2 linked regions of the Ramlibacter pinisoli genome follow. The protein of the gene in region 1 binds, or shares a complex with, the protein of each later gene. Links are inferred from orthologs where the notes say so. Each region holds a gene or a part of one and is shown on either strand. Other genes may lie near its edges.

Region 1 (8,162 bases):
GTCCGCGACGGCGGCCGCCGCCAAGCCCCTGGTGCGCGAGGGCGGCGTGTACCTGGTCACCGGCGGCCTGGGCGGCATCGCGCTCGAGCTCGCCGGCTTCCTGGCGCAGCGCTACCGCGCGCGGCTGGCACTGGTCAGCCGTCGGACCCTGCCCGCACGCAGCCAGTGGGACACCCTGGCCGGCGGCACCGGCGAGCAGGCGGCGCTGCTGCGCCGGCTGCTGGCCCTGGAGGCCGAGGGCGGCGAGGTGGCGACCTTCGCCGCCGACGTCGCCGACGCGCCGGCGATGGCCCGCGTGCTGGCCGACGTGCGGCAGCGCTGGGGCGCCGTGCACGGCGTCTTCCATGCCGCCGGCACGCTGCAGGACGGCCCGATCGCGACCAAGACGGGCGAGGCGATGCGCCAGGTGCTGTCACCCAAGGCGGCCGGCGCCCAGGTGCTGCACGAACTGCTGCCGCCGGGCGAGCTCGACCTCTTCGCGCTGTTCTCGTCGACCAGCGTGTTCCTGGGCCCGCCGGGCCAGGTCGACTACGTGGCGGCCAACGCCTTCCTGGACGCCGTTGCGGCCGCGCGGCCCGACGGGCTGGCGATCCACTGGGGCATCTGGGCCGACACCGGCATGGCCGCGCGCGCCTACGGCCGCGCGGCGCCGCCGGCGGTCTCGCCCGGCGACCACCACCCGCTGCTCGGGACCCAGGTCGACGACGACACCGGCACCGCCTTCGAGGCCACGTACGGCGCCAACGACCTGTGGGTGCTGCGCGAGCACCGCGTGGCCGACCGTTCCGTGCTGCCCGGCACCGCCTACATCGAGATCGCGCGCGCCGCGATGGCCCAGCTGCACCCCGGCGCCGGTGTCGAGATCCGCTCGCTGTCGTTCGAGGAGGCGATGGTGTTCGAGCCCGGCGCCAGCCGCCAGGTGCGCATCGACCTGCGACGCGGCGGCGACGGCTACGAGTTCCTGGTGCGCAGCCGCAGCGACTCGGCCGAGCCGTGGCAGCAGCATGCCCGCGCCACCGTCGCCCGCCTGCGCGGCACGCTGGCGCCGCACGCCCAGCGCCCCAGCGGCAGCTGGCGCGAGGGCGAGTTGCCGCAGGGCGGCGTCGAGTTCGGACCGCGCTGGCACAACATCGCGCGCATGCAGCTGGGCGGCAAGCACGGCGTGGCCGAGATGGCCCTGGCCGAACGCTACGCCACCGACCTGCAGCCGTACGCGCTGCACCCGGCGGTGACGGACATGGCCTGCACCTTCGGCCTGCAGCTGCTCGACCCGGCGCAGCGCAAGGACATGCTGTTCGTGCCGCTGTCGATCGACCGCATCCGCATCGTGGCCCCGCTGCCGCTGCGCAGCATCAGCCGGGTGGAACTGCGCTCGCCGCCGCAGGATCGCTTCGCCGCCTTCGACGTCAGCCTGCACACGCCCGAGGGAGCGCCGATCGCCACCTTCGAGGGCTTCAGCCTGCGCGGCATCGATCCCAACGCCATGTCGCGCCATGCCCATGCGCGGCGCGAGCCGACGCTGGCCGAGGCGATGCTGGCGTGCGGCCTGCGCGCCGAGGAGGCGCCGGCGCTGTTCGAGCGGGTGCTCGGCGGCGGCGCACGCGACGTGGTGGTGTCGTCGCTGTCGCTGTCGGCGATCCGGCGTGCCATGAGCGACGCCGCGCCCAAGCCGCTGCCGGTGGCCGCCACGCGCGCGCCGGCCGCCAACGCGGCCTCGCTCAATCCGGTGGAGACGGTGATCGCCGACGTCTGGCGCGAGCTGCTGGGCGTGGACGAGGTGGCGCGCGAGGACGACTTCTTCGCGCTCGGCGGCCACTCGCTGGCCGCGGTGCGGCTGTTCGCCCGCATCCGCAAGCAGTGGAACATCGACCTGCCGCTGGCGACGCTGTTCCAGGGCTCGACGCTGGCGGGGCTGGCGACCATCGTCGCGCACGCCGGCAACCTCGACACCACGATGCCGGGACAGCAGGCGCCGGCGGCGGCACCGGCCTCCAACGTCATCCAGCTGCCGCGTGCCTGGTCGCCGCTGGTGCCGATCTGCAAGGGCGCGGACGACCGCCGGCCGCTGTTCTGCGTGCACGGCGCCGGTGGCAACGTGCTGAACTTCAAGGTGATCTCGGACCGCCTGGGCCCGCAGCAGCCGTTTTACGGCCTGCAGGCCCAGGGCGTGGACGGCCGGCTGCCGCCGCTATCGACCATCGAGGACATGGCGGCTCAGTACGTCGAGGCGATCCGCGCGGTCGATCCCACCGGGCCGTACCGGCTGGCGGGCTATTCGGCCGGCGGCGTGATCGCCTACGAGATGGCGCAGCAGTTGCGGCGCGACGGCGCCCGGGTCGAGACCATCCTGATGATCGACACCCTGTCGCCCACCGCGGCGACGGCCAAGGTGCCGCTGCTCGAGAAGATCTGGCTCAAGCGCCACTGGACGCTGGACTTCGCGCTCGACTGGCCGGTGCGGCGCCGGCGCGGCCGCCAGATGCAGCACAGCTACCAGCTGGCACTGGAGAAGCTGGCCCGCGGCGAGCCGCTGCCGCCGGAACTGGTGGACTTCCACCTGTTCCGCAACTTCACCGACGCCCAGGCGCAGTACCGGCCGGAGCCCTACGACGGCGAGGTGGTGCTGTTCAAGGCGGCGCAGGCCGAGACGCTGTACCTCTACGCCGGCCCGACGCTGGGCTGGGACCAGCACGCCACCGGACCGATCCGCGTCACCCGCATCGGCGGCTCGCACTTCACCATGATGGCCGAGCCCGGCGTGTCGGAGGTGATCGAGGGCATCCGGCGCGAACTCGCCCGCCTGGACGGCGAGGGCGATGCCGGCTCGGCCGACGGCAAGCGGCCGGGACAGCGGCCGGTGGTGACGGGAAGCTTCATCAGCCCCGTGGCCTAGCGGCCCTGGCCGGCGGCGAACGGCGCCCGGGCGCCGTTCGTCCCGTGGCCGGGCGCCGCACGGGCATTCGCCATCGGGTAATGTCGGCCGCATGACGACCTCCCCCTGGCGCCTGGGCTGGCGCACCCTGTGGCGCGACCTGCGCGCCGGCGAACTGCGCCTGCTGGTGGTGGCCGTGACGCTGGCGGTGGCCGCGCTCACCGCGGTCGGCTTCTTCGCCGACCGGCTCAAGGGCGGGCTGTCGCGCGACGCGCGCCAGCTGCTCGGCGGCGACACCGTGGTGGTGAGCGACAACCCGACGCCGGCGGCGTTCGCCCAGCGCGCGCGGGCGCTCGGGCTGCAGGCCGTCACCAACACCCAGTTCCCGACCATGGCCCGGGCCACCGAGGCCCAGGGCGGCGCGGCCCGGCTGGTGACGCTCAAGGCGGTCGAGCCGGGTTACCCGCTGCGCGGCCAGCTCACCGTGGCCGCCACGCCCGAGCAGGCCGGCGCGCCCACGCGCGACATCCCGCTGCGCGGCGAGGCCTGGGTCGACCGGGCCCTGCTGGAGGCGCTGGGACTGGCCCCCGGCGATCCGCTGCTGCTGGGCGACGCCCGGCTGCGCATCGGACGCGTGATCCTGCTGGAGCCCGACCGCGGCACCGGCTTCTCGTCCTTCGCGCCGCGCGTGCTGCTCAACGCCGCCGACCTGCCGGCCACCCGGCTGGTGCAGCCGGCCAGCCGCGTCACCTGGCGCTTCGCGGTCGCCGGCGACGACGCACCAGTGCGCGCCTTCACCCAGTGGGCGCAGGCCGAGGCCGCGCGCGCCGCGGTGCGCGGCGTGCGCGTCGAGTCGCTCGAGAGCGGCCGCCCGGAGATGCGCCAGACGCTGGAGCGGGCGGAGAAGTTCCTCAACCTGGTCGCTCTGCTGGCGGCGCTGCTGAGCGCGGTCGCGGTGGCGCTGGCGGCGCGCGGCTTCGCCACCCGGCACCTGGACGACTGCGCGATGCTGCGCGTGCTCGGACAGCCGCAGAGGACCATCGCGCTGGCGTACGGGCTCGAGTTCGCGCTGGTCGGCCTGGCAGGCAGCGCGCTGGGCGTGGCGCTGGGCTACGCGGTGCACTTCGTGTTCGTGATGCTGCTGTCCGGGCTGGTCGAAGCCAGCCTGCCGGCCGCCACGCTGTGGCCGGTGGCATTCGGGCTCGGCATGGGCCTGACGCTGCTGTTCGCGTTCGGGCTGCCGCCGGTGCTGCAGCTGGCGCAGGTGCCGCCGCTGCGCGTGATCCGGCGCGACGTCGGCTCGCTGAAGCCGGCCTCGGCCGCGGTGCTGGGCATCGGCGTGGCCGGTTTCGCCACCCTGCTGCTGGCGGCCAGCAGCGACCTCAAGCTCGGCGCCATTGCGGTGGGCGGCTTCGCTGGCGCCGTGCTGCTGTTCGCCGTGCTGAGCTGGATCGCGGTGAAGGTGCTGCGCGCCTCGGTGAACGAGGCCACGGCACCGCGCTGGCTGGTGCTGGCGACGCGCCAGCTGTCGGCGCGGCCGGTCTACGCCGTGGTGCAGGTCAGCTCGCTGGCGGTCGGGCTGCTGGCGCTGGTGCTGCTGGTGCTGCTGCGCACCGACCTGGTGGCGAGCTGGCGCCGGGCGACCCCGCCCGATGCGCCCAACCGCTTCGTCATCAACGTCATGCCGGAGCAGGGCGACGCCTTCCAGCAGGCGCTGCGCGCCGCCGGGGTGCAGCGCTACGACTGGTTCCCGATGATCCGCGGCCGCCTGGTGGCGGTGAACGGGCGCGCCGTCGGCCCTGACGACTACGTCGAGGACCGCGCCAAGCGTCTGGTCGACCGCGAGTTCAACCTGTCGCACAGCGCGACCCGGCCGGCGCACAACGCGGTGGTGGCCGGGCGCTGGACGCCCGAGGAGCGTGGCGGCGCCAGCGTGGAGGAGGGCATCGCGCAGACGCTGGGTCTGAAGCTGGGCGACCAGCTGCGGTTCGACATCGGCGGCCTGCAGGCCGAGGCCCGGGTGACGTCGCTGCGCAAGGTCGACTGGGGCTCGATGCGCGCCAACTTCTTCGTCATGTTCCCGGTCAGCCGTCTGCCCGACGTGCCGGTGACCTACATGACCGCCTTCCGCGCGCCAGAGAAGCCGGGCTTCGACAGCGCGCTGGTGCGGGCCTTCCCCAACATCACCGACGTCGACATGACCAGCACGATCAACCAGGTCCAGGCGGTGCTGGACAAGGTGGTGCGGGCGGTGGAATTCCTGTTCGGCTTCACGCTCGCCGCCGGGCTGGTGGTGCTGTTCGCCGCCGTCACGGCCACGCGCGAGGAGCGCGCGCGCGAGTTCGCCATCATGCGGGCGGTGGGTGCCCGGGGGTCGCTGCTGCGCCAGGTGCAGCGGGCGGAACTGGCCGGGGTCGGGCTGCTGGCGGGCTTCCTGGCCAGCACGGTGGCCGTGGGGGTGGGCTGGGGGCTGGCGAAGTACGTGTTCGACTTCGCCTGGACTGCCTCGCCATTGGTGCCCCTGGCCGGGGCGCTGGCCGGCGCGGCGCTGGCGCTGGCGGCCGGCTGGTGGGGCCTGCGCGAGGTGCTGCAGCGTCCCGTGGTGGACACGCTGCGCCGCGCCACGCTCGACTAGGCCGGGAAGGTCAGCGGGCGGCGGCCTTGGCCAGGGCGGCGCGCGCCGCCTGCTCGGCCCGGATGCCGGCGTCCAGCGGCGAGCGGCACAGGCCGGCGTGCTCGTACTGCAGGTTCTCGTACAGCTCGGCCAGTTCGGGGGCGGCCGCCAGCAGGGCCTCGAGGCCGGCATCGTGCGGGTGGTTCTCGAGTTCGGCCGTGATGTGGTGCACCAGCGAGCGGTACTGCTCGGGATCCACGGGCACGCTGCTGCGCTCCAGCCGGCGCAGCACCTGCGCCAGCGTGACCAGGTTGCGGTGGGTGGTCAGCGGGGTGTTCATGCCATGGCAGCTGGGGCCCGGGCCCCGGAATGCAAGCCGCGCGCTGCGACAATGGCAGCCATGCAGACCGAGGACAAGCCGCCGTTCGACACGCCGTACGAATGGATCGGTGGCGAGGAGAAAGTGCGGGCGCTGGTCGAGCGTTTCTACGACCTGATGGACCTGGAGCCGCGCTATGCGGCCCTGCGGGCGGCCCACGCCACCACCCTGGAGAACGCCCGGCAGAAGCTGTTCTGGTTCCTCAGCGGCTGGCTGGGCGGGCCGCAGCACTACACCGACCGCTTCGGCCACCCGCGCCTGCGCATGCGGCACATGCCGTTCGCGATCGGCATCCAGGAGCGCGACCAGTGGCTGGCCTGCATGGACCAGGCGATGGCCGAGACGGGCGTGGACCCGCGGTTGCGCGAGCGGCTGCGCAATTCGTTCTTCCAGACCGCCGACTGGATGCGCAACATCGGCGCCTGAGCCCGCGCCAGCAATGAAGGCCAAGTCGCTCCAGGACCTGCAGGCGATCCAGCGCAAGCTGGCCGAACAGCAGCAGGCCGCCGCCGAGCAGGCAGCGGCGCGGCGCGAGGCACAGCGCAAGGCCGAGGCCGAACGCAACCTGTTCGTGCGCGCCGCCGGCCAGGTGCAGCGGCTGCGCCACCCGCCCCGGGTGCTGCTGGAGCGGGACCAGCCGCCACCGATCCCGGTGCAGCAACAGCTCGACGAGCAGCGCGTGCTGGCAGAGTCGCTCAGCGACGAGTTCGACGCCAGCACCCTGCTCGATGTCGACGATGCCCTGAGCTTCCGCCGGCCCGGGGTCGGCCTGGACGTGACGCGCAAGCTGCGCAAGGGCCACTGGAGCATCCAGCGCGAGCTCGACCTGCACGGGCTGCGGCGCGAGGACGCGCGCGAGGCACTGGCCGGCTTCATCCGCGAGGCGCACCGGCAGGGCGTGCGCTGCGTGCGCGTGGTGCACGGCAAGGGCCTGGGCTCGCCGGGCAAGACGCCGGTGCTCAAGGGCCGCGTGCAGGCCTGGCTGGTGCAGAAGAACGAAGTGCTGGCGTTCGTGCAGGCGCGCGGCGACGAGGGCGGGGCCGGCGCGCTGGTGGTGCTGCTCAAGCCCCAGGGTCCCGAGCGCTAGCCGCAGGCCGTCACAGCAGCCCTTTCTCCGCCATCGACAGGGCCCCGCCGGGCGCCACGATGACGTGGTCGAGCACGCGGACGTCGACCAGCCCCAGCGCCGCCTTCAGGGTCTGCGTCAGCGCCTCGTCGGCACGCGAGGGCTGCACGGTGCCGCTGGGGTGGTTGTGCGCGAGCACGACGCTGGCCGCATGGTGGGCCAGGGCCCGCACCACGATCTCGCGCGGGTAGACCGAGGTCTGCGTCAGCGTGCCGCGGAACAGGATCTCCAGTTCGAGCAGCCGGTTCTGGGCATCCAGGAACATCACCGCGAAGACCTCGTGCGCGTGGCGCGCCAGGTGCAACTGGAGGAAGTGCTTGACGGCATCGGGCGAGCCGAACACCTCCCGGGTGCGCAACTGCTGGGCCATGGCCCGGCGTGCCAGTTCCAGCACGGCCAGCAGCTCGGCGCGCTTGGCCGGGCCGCCCAGCCCCTTGATGCGCTTGAGGTCGGCGGGCCCGGCGTCCAGCAGCCCGGCAAGGCCGCCGAAGGCATCGACCAGCTCCTGGGCCAGCGCCAGCACGCCCTTGCCGGCCAGCCCGGTGCGCAGCAGCAGGGCCAGCAGTTCGGTGTCGGACAGCGCGGCGGGCCCGCGGGCGAGCAGCTTCTCGCGCGGGCGGGCATCCAGGGGCAGGGACTGCAGGGTCACTGCCGCGCCGGCGGCGGGGCAGTGGGCACCCACCTAAAATCGGGCCTGTTCACCGAGAGTTCCATGTCGTCATCCCTGCCCCGCGTCGAGCCGGGTTCCTTCCTCACGCTGCACTACCGCCTGGCCGGTCCGGGCGGCGACATCATCAACACCTTCCGCGACAAGCCCGCCACTTTGACGCTGGGAACCGGCGAACTGTCGCCGGCGGTGGAGCAACGCCTCCTCGGGTTGGAGGAGGGCGCACGCGCCACCTTCGCCATCCCGCCCGGCGAGGCCTTCGGCGAGCGCAACCCGGAGATGCTGCAGTGGGTGGCACGCAAGCTCCTGCTCGAGCTGGGCGACCCGCACGAGCAGTACCACGTGGGCGACGTCGTGCAGTTCCCCACGCCCGACGGGCTGGGCAGCTACGCCGGCGCCGTGCAGCAGGTGGGCCGCGAGGGGCAGCCCGATGCGGTGCTGTTCGACTTCAACCACCCGCTCGCGGGCCAGCCGGTCACCTTCGAGGTGCACCTGATCGGGGTG
Region 2 (6,840 bases), 1.6 Mb from region 1 along the record:
GGTGTCGGCCTTCGCCATGCTGGCCTCGGTCGGGGTGTTGGCGGTGCTGGCGTGGCCGGAGCACTGGCCGGCGCGGCTGGCCGGCTTCAGCGCGCCGGCATGGGCTGCGATCGTCTTCGTCGGGGTCTCCAGCGGGGTCGGTTACGTGGCCTGGCTGTACGCGCTCAAGCACGAGTCGGCGACCCGGGTGACCGTGTTCCTCGCGCTCAATCCGCTCACGGCTTCGGTGCTCGGCTGGCTGGCGCTGGGCGAACGGCCGGCCACCGCGACCTGGCCGGCACTGGTGCTGGTGGCCGCCGGTCTCGGGCTTGCCACGCGGCGCGCCGATAATCCGCGCCCATGAGCTCCCTGCCTGCAGCACCCGCTGCCGCCGAACCGCCCCGGCCGCGACCGGCCTCCGAGGCCGACCTCTTCGTCTCGTTCACCCTGCTGGCCCTCCAGGGCTTCGGCGGCGTGCTGGCCGTCGTGCAGCGCGAACTGGTCGACCGCAAGCGCTGGCTGACGCGCGAGGAGTTCGTGGAGGACTGGGCCGTGGCGCAGATCATGCCGGGGCCCAACGTCGTCAACCTGTCGCTGATGATCGGCGGCCGCTACTTCGGGCTGCGCGGCGCGCTCGCGGCCCTGGCGGGCATGCTGGCCGCCCCCCTGCTGGTGGTGCTGACGCTGGCCCTGCTCCATTCACGCTTCGCCGGCAACCCGCACCTGGCTGCCGCGCTGCGCGGCATGGGCGCCGTCGCGTCCGGCCTGATCACGGCCACGGGGCTGAAGCTGTTCACGGCGCTGCGCAGGCACCCGCTCGGTGCGCCGGCCTGCGCCCTGCTGGGCGCGGCGAGCTTCGCCGGCATCGCGCTGCTGCGCTGGCCGCTCGCCTGGGTGCTCCTGAGCCTGGGCACGGTGGCGTGCTGGCTCACGTGGCGCAAGCTGGGGCAGCCGCAATGAGCATCGTCATGACCCCGGCCGATTGGCTGTCGCTGCTGCTGCACTACCTGCTGCTGTCCGTGCTGTCGGTGGGCGGCGCGATCACCACCGCGCCCGACATGCACCGCTTCCTGGTCCAGGAGAAGTCGTGGCTCTCCGACCCGCAGTTCAGCGCCTCGGTCGCCATCGCCCAGGCGGCGCCCGGCCCCAACGTGCTGTTCGTGGCCCTGCTAGGCTGGAACGTCGGGCTGAATGCCGGCGGCACGGCCACCGCCTGCCTGGGCCTGCTGCTGGCCATGGTGGGCATCCTCGTGCCCAGCGGCACCATCACCTACCTGGCGTCGCAATGGGGCCACCGCAACCGCGAGCTGCGCGCCGTGCGGGCCTTCAAGCAGGGGATGGCGCCCATCGTCATCGCGCTGCTGATCGCCACCGGCTGGGTGCTGGCAACCGGCACCGAGCCGAAGCTGGCCGACTGGCGCCTGTGGCTGCTGGCGGCCGTCACCGCGCTGCTGGTGTGGCGCACCCGCATCCACCTGCTGTGGATGCTGGGCGCGGGTGCCCTGCTGGGATGGTTCGGCGTGCTGTGAGCGCCGCCGCGGCTCAGTGCGGGTTCTCGAAGAACAGGTAGTTGGCGTGCTCGCCGACCTCGAAGTAGACCTTCTTCTCGCCCGGGTCGACGACGAAGTTCAGGTTCTCGTCCAGCACGCCGTAGCCGAAGCGGTAGGCCCGCGCCGCGTTGTCGTCGGTGCCCAGCGCGGTCGACAGCTTGTCGACCCGCAGGAAGCGCCGCACGAGCTTGTCGCCCGCGTAGACCTCGAGCACGCCGTTGGTGCCGGTCCAGTTCTGGATGTCGCGCCCCAGCTTGTTCTGCTGCTCCTGCGTGCAGGCCGCCAACAGCAGCGCCGCGCCCAGCAGGGCCATCGTCGTCTTGGTCTTCATGCGCCATCCTCCAGCAGTTGCGGCAACAGCGTCGCCGACGTGCCGCGCAGCACCGCGTGCGCCGCATCGTCGAGGTCGCTCGGCCCGGGGTTTACCACCACCATGCGCGCCCGCTCCGCGGCGGTGCGCGCCAGGCCCGCCGCCGGGTAGACCACGCCGCTGGTGCCGGCCACCAGCATCAGGTCGCAACTGCGGGCCGCCTGTTCGGCGGCCGCGAGCACCTCGGCCGGCAGCAGTTCGCCGAACCACACCACCGCCGGCCGGCGCAGGTTGCCGCACCGGCCGCAGCGCGGCGGCCGGCCTTCCTGCGGCGGCAAGGCGGTGCAGCAGGGCCTGGGGCGATCGAGCCAACGATCGTCCTGCAGGGTGCCGTGCAGCGCGAGCACGCCCGTGCTGCCTGCGCGCTGGTGCAGGCCGTCGACGTTCTGGGTGATGAGGGCCAGCCGCCCTGGACGGGCCTGCTGGAAGCGGGCGAGCGCCCGGTGGCCGGCATTCGGTTCGACCCGCGCCACCATCGCCCGGCGCATCACGTACCAGTCCCAGACCATCCCCGGGTCGGCCCGGAAGGCCTGCTCGGTGGCCAGGTCCTCGGGCCGGAAACGTGCCCACAGGCCGGTCTGGGCATCGCGGAAGGTCGGCACGCCCGACTCCTGGCTCACGCCGGCGCCGGTGAGCACGGCGATGGAGGTCGCCCCGCGCACCCACTCCCGGACGTCGGCGAGGCTCATGTCCGCTGGCGCAAGGCCTCGTACAGGCAGATGCCGCTGGCCACCGACACGTTCAGGCTCTCGACGGCGCCGCGCATCGGGATGGACACCAGCTCGTCGCAGGTCTTGCGCGTGAGCTGCCGCATGCCCGGCCCCTCGGCGCCCAAGACCAGCGCCACGGGCGCCTTCAGGTCGGCCTGGAACACGGTGCGTGGCGCATCGTCGCTGGTGCCGATGCACCAGATGTCGCGCTCCTTCAGCTCGCCCAGCGTGCGTGCCAGGTTGGTGACCATGAAGTACGGCACCGTCTCGGCCGCGCCGCTCGCCACCTTGGCGACGGTGGCGTTCAGGCCGACGGCATGGTCCTTCGGTGCGATGACGGCATGGGCGCCGGCGCCGTCGGCCACGCGCAGGCAGGCACCCAGGTTGTGCGGGTCGGTCACGCCGTCCAGCACCAGCAGCAAGGGCGGACCTTCGACGGTATCGAGCAGGTCGTCCAGCGAACGCGCGGCCGGCAGCGGCTCGACCCGTGCCGCCACCCCCTGGTGGCCGTGGCTGCCGGCCAGCTTGGCGATGCGCAGCGCGTCGGCTTCGATCAGCCGCACGCCGGCTTCCCGTGCCCGCTCGAGGAACTGCCGCATCCTCGCGTCCTTGCGCGCCACCTCGTAGTAGACCTCGACGACGGACTGGGGCGCGGTCTTCAGGCGCACGCCGACGGCGTGGAACCCGAAGAGGACTTTGGCGGTGGACATGGGACGATTATCGATGGGAGGAAGAAAGGGGACTTCCGTCCGCAGGAGGCGCAGAAGGAACGCAGTGGGACGCAGAACGACGACGAAGTGGGGGTTGCCGTTCGCAGCACTCCCTCCCTCCTTGGACGTCTTCCGCGTCGTCTCCTTCTCTTTTTGCGCTTTCTGGGTACCGGTGTCCGCGCCCGCTCCCGATTCCGTTCCCGCTCGCGCTCCCGCCGTCAGGCCACGACCGTTCCCGCCTCGATCGTGATGCGCCGTTCGCAGCGCGCCGCGATGGCGCGGTCGTGGGTGACGAGCACGAGCGTGGTGCCGCGCTCGCGGTTCAGCTCGAACATGAGGTTCATCACCGTCTCGCCGGTGGCGAAGTCCAGGCTGCCGGTGGGCTCGTCGGCCAGCAGCACCGCCGGCTCGACGACGAAGGCGCGGGCCAGCGCCACGCGCTGCTGCTCGCCGCCCGACAGCACCTTGGGATAGTGGCCGAACCGCTCGGCGAGCCCCACCCGCGACAGCATCTCGCCGGCCGACCGGCGGGCGTCGCGGCGGCCGGCCAGCTCGAGCGGCAGCATCACGTTCTCCAGCGCCGTGAGATTGCCCAGCAGCTGGAAGCTCTGGAACACGAAGCCGACCTTCCGCGCCCGCAGTGCGGCACGGTCGTCCTCGTCGAGGGCGAACAGGTCCTCGCCGTCCAGCCGCACCGTGCCGCGCGTGGGCGTGTCCAGGCCGGCCACGATGGACAGCAGCGTGCTCTTGCCCGATCCCGAGGCGCCGACGATGGCGGCGGTTTCCCGCGGGGCCAGGGAAAAATCGATATCACGGAGAATGTCGAGGGTGCCGGTCGAGTCGGTCACGGACTTGTGGACGTGGTCGACGGCGATGATGGATTCCGGCATGGACGAAAGGATGAGGTGGATCGCAGGGACTTTATCGTGACGCTGGCAGCCGCCCTCGGGGCCGGTGCCTTGCACGCCGCCGAGCCGGCCACGCTGCTGGTCGTCGGTGATTCGTTGAGCGCCGAGTATGGCCTGCGCCGCGGTACCGGCTGGGTGGCCCTGCTGGAGAAGCGGCTGGCCGAGCAGAAGCTGCCGGTCAAGGTCGTCAACGCCAGCATCAGCGGCGACACCACGTCGGGCGGCCGCTCGCGGCTGGCGCCCCTGCTGGCCCAGCACCGGCCGACCCACGTCGCGATCGAGCTGGGCGCCAACGACGCGCTGCGCGGGCTGCCGCTGGCCATGACCGAGGACAACCTCTCGCGCATGACCGAAGCGGCGCAACAGGCCGGGGCCCGCGTGCTGCTGGTGGGCATCCAGCTGCCGCCCAACTACGGCGCCGACTACGGGGCCAGGTTCGCTGCGCTGTACGAGCAGGTGGCGCGGCGGCACAAGGCTGCCGTGGTGCCCTTCCTGCTCAAGGGCGTGGCCGACGCGCCCGATGCCGAGCGGCTGTTCCAGGCCGACCGCATCCACCCGACCGAACAGGCCCAGCCGACCATCCTCGAGAACGTCTGGCCCGAGTTGCGCAAGCTGCTCCAGGCCGACACGGGCAAGGCGATGCCGCCAGGGGAGCGCAAGCCTTGACCGTTCGCGTCATTGCCGCCACCGAAGCGGCGCAACGGCTGTCCGAGTTCAGCCAGGTGATCGACGCGCGCAGCGAGTCCGAGTACGCCGAGGACCGGCTGCCGGGCGCGGTCAACTGGCCTTCGCTCAACGACGAGGAACGTGCGCTGGTCGGCACCCTCTACAAGCAGGTCAGCCCGTTCGAGGCGCGCAAGCGCGGCGCCGGGCTGGTCGCGGCCAACATCGCGCGCCACATCGAGCGCGAGGTCCAGGACAAGTCGCGCGAATGGCAACCGCTCGTCTACTGCTGGCGCGGCGGCAAGCGCAGCGGCGTGCTGGCCGACCTCCTCGACCAGATCGGCTTCCGGGTCACGCTCGTCCAGGGCGGCTACAAGGCGTTCCGCAACGCCGTCCTGGCCGACCTGCCGGTGCTCGCGCAGCGGCTGCAGTACCGGGTGGTGTGCGGCCTGACGGGATCGGGCAAGACCCGGCTGTTGCAGGCGTTGGCGCGCCAGGGCGCGCAGGTGCTCGACCTGGAGGCGCTGGCGCAGCACCGGGGCTCGGTGCTGGGGCTGATGCCTGGCGAGGTGCAGCCCAGCCAGAAGCAGTTCGACATGCGGATCTGGGAGCAGCTGCGCGCCTTCGACCCGGCACGCCCGGTCTACGTCGAGAGCGAGAGCAAGAAGGTGGGCAACGTCGCGGTGCCCGAGCCGCTCATCCTCGCGATGCGGGCCAGTCCCTGCCTGCGGGTGGACCTGCCGATCGACGAGCGGGTGCAACTGCTGCTGGAGGACTACGACTGGTTCGTGCGCGACCCGGAATTCTTCTGCGGCCGCCTGCAGGCGCTGGTGGAACTGCGGGGGGCGGCGGTGGTGCGCGGATGGCAGGAGGCGGCGCGCGCCGGGCAGGTCGGTGAGGTGTTCCGGGAGTTGCTGGAGAAGCACTACGACCCGGGCTACACGGGGTCGATCCAGCGCAACTTCAAGCAGTACGGCCAGGCCGGTGCGCTGACGCCAGCCGGGCGCTCGGCCGAGGCGATGGATGCCGTGGCGAGCGAGCTGCTGGCCCCGGACGGATGAAGCTCAGGACTGGGGCGGCTGGGCCGTCGGGGCGGAAGGCACGTCGTCGCCGGCAGGCTGCTGCTGCTCGGGTTCACCGGGGACGCCGGCCTTCCGGTCGGCTTTGGCCTTGAGCTTGTCTTCCTTCTTGCGCTTCTTGGCCAGCTCTTTCTGCCGCTTCTCGTATCCGTAGTTGGGTGATGGCACTCGCGTTCCGCTCCGTTGGGGGTGATGGCCCCAATGTACGCGAAATCCCCGCGCACGCCAGCGCTCAACCGAGCACCTGCAGGGCCTGTTCGAGGTCGGCCTGCAGAGCCGCCGGCTCCTCCAGTCCGACCGAGAACCGAACCAGTGTGCCGCGGTACGGCCAGCTGCCCGGCCGGCGCATCGAGAGGATGTCGTAGGGCACGACCAGGCTTACCGGGCCACCCCAGGAATAGCCGAGCTTGAAGAGGCGCAGCGCGTCGCAGAACGCATCGACGCGGTCCGGCGCATGGCGCTCGTGGAACACGACCGAGAACAGGCCGGCCGCAAGGCCATCGGCGCCGCACAGTGCCTGCCAGTGGTTGTGGCCCGGCGAGCCTTCCAGCGCCGGGTGCAGCACCTGCGCCACCTCGGGGCGGCCCTGGAACCAGCGCGCCAACTGCCGGGCGGCGGTGTCGTGGGCCCGGTACCGCAGCGGCAGGCTCGGCAGCGAACGCAGGACCATCTCGACATCGTTGCCCCCGACGCCCCACCCCATGCGCATGTGGGTGAGCTTCAGGCGCACGTGCAGCGCCTCGTCGCGCGTGACCACGCAGCCCATGAGCACGTCGCCGCCGCCGCTCGGGTACTTGGTGAGCGCCTGCACGACGATGTCGGCGCCACAGGCGAAGCCGTCGAAGGCCAGGCCCGCACCCCAGGTGTTGTC

The links. Proteins that work in one complex are often made in the same cells at the same time.
Region 2: the proteins of GON04_RS09440 (region 1) and GON04_RS01725 are in contact, whole or in part, in a cryo-EM structure (PDB 9GE8), measured with the Escherichia coli proteins. The link is inferred for Ramlibacter pinisoli from one-to-one orthologs.

The regions. Positions count from the first base shown.
Region 1 is NZ_WSEL01000003.1:1,700,804-1,708,965, reverse strand. What follows is about bases 2,672-5,745. They hold GON04_RS09440 (ABC transporter permease), read left to right. Parts: upstream 2,672-2,984; coding sequence 2,985-5,507; downstream 5,508-5,745. Other genes in these bases: GON04_RS09435 (hypothetical protein), read right to left, coding at 5,518-5,745; GON04_RS09445 (type I polyketide synthase), read left to right, coding at 2,672-2,893. Also shown: more of GON04_RS09445, read left to right, coding at 1-2,671; more of GON04_RS09435, read right to left, coding at 5,746-5,826; GON04_RS09430 (group II truncated hemoglobin), read left to right, coding at 5,887-6,291; GON04_RS09425 (Smr/MutS family protein), read left to right, coding at 6,305-6,952; RadC family protein, read right to left, coding at 6,963-7,640; GON04_RS09415 (FKBP-type peptidyl-prolyl cis-trans isomerase), read left to right, coding at 7,704-8,162.
Region 2 is NZ_WSEL01000003.1:109,784-116,623, forward strand. What follows is about bases 3,065-6,058. They hold GON04_RS01725 (arylesterase), read left to right. Parts: upstream 3,065-4,224; coding sequence 4,225-4,893; downstream 4,894-6,058. Other genes in these bases: rlmB (23S rRNA (guanosine(2251)-2'-O)-methyltransferase RlmB), read right to left, coding at 3,065-3,319; GON04_RS01720 (ABC transporter ATP-binding protein), read right to left, coding at 3,538-4,209; mnmH (tRNA 2-selenouridine(34) synthase MnmH), read left to right, coding at 4,890-5,951; GON04_RS01735 (hypothetical protein), read right to left, coding at 5,955-6,058. Outside these bases: GON04_RS01690 (DMT family transporter), read left to right, coding at 1-343; GON04_RS01695 (chromate transporter), read left to right, coding at 340-939; GON04_RS01700 (chromate transporter), read left to right, coding at 948-1,508; GON04_RS01705 (hypothetical protein), read right to left, coding at 1,522-1,860; GON04_RS01710 (SIR2 family NAD-dependent protein deacylase), read right to left, coding at 1,857-2,588; more of rlmB, read right to left, coding at 2,585-3,064; more of GON04_RS01735, read right to left, coding at 6,059-6,137; GON04_RS01740 (PLP-dependent transferase), read right to left, coding at 6,202-6,840. UniProt on the Escherichia coli protein: TesA is a multifunctional esterase that can act as a thioesterase, lysophospholipase and protease.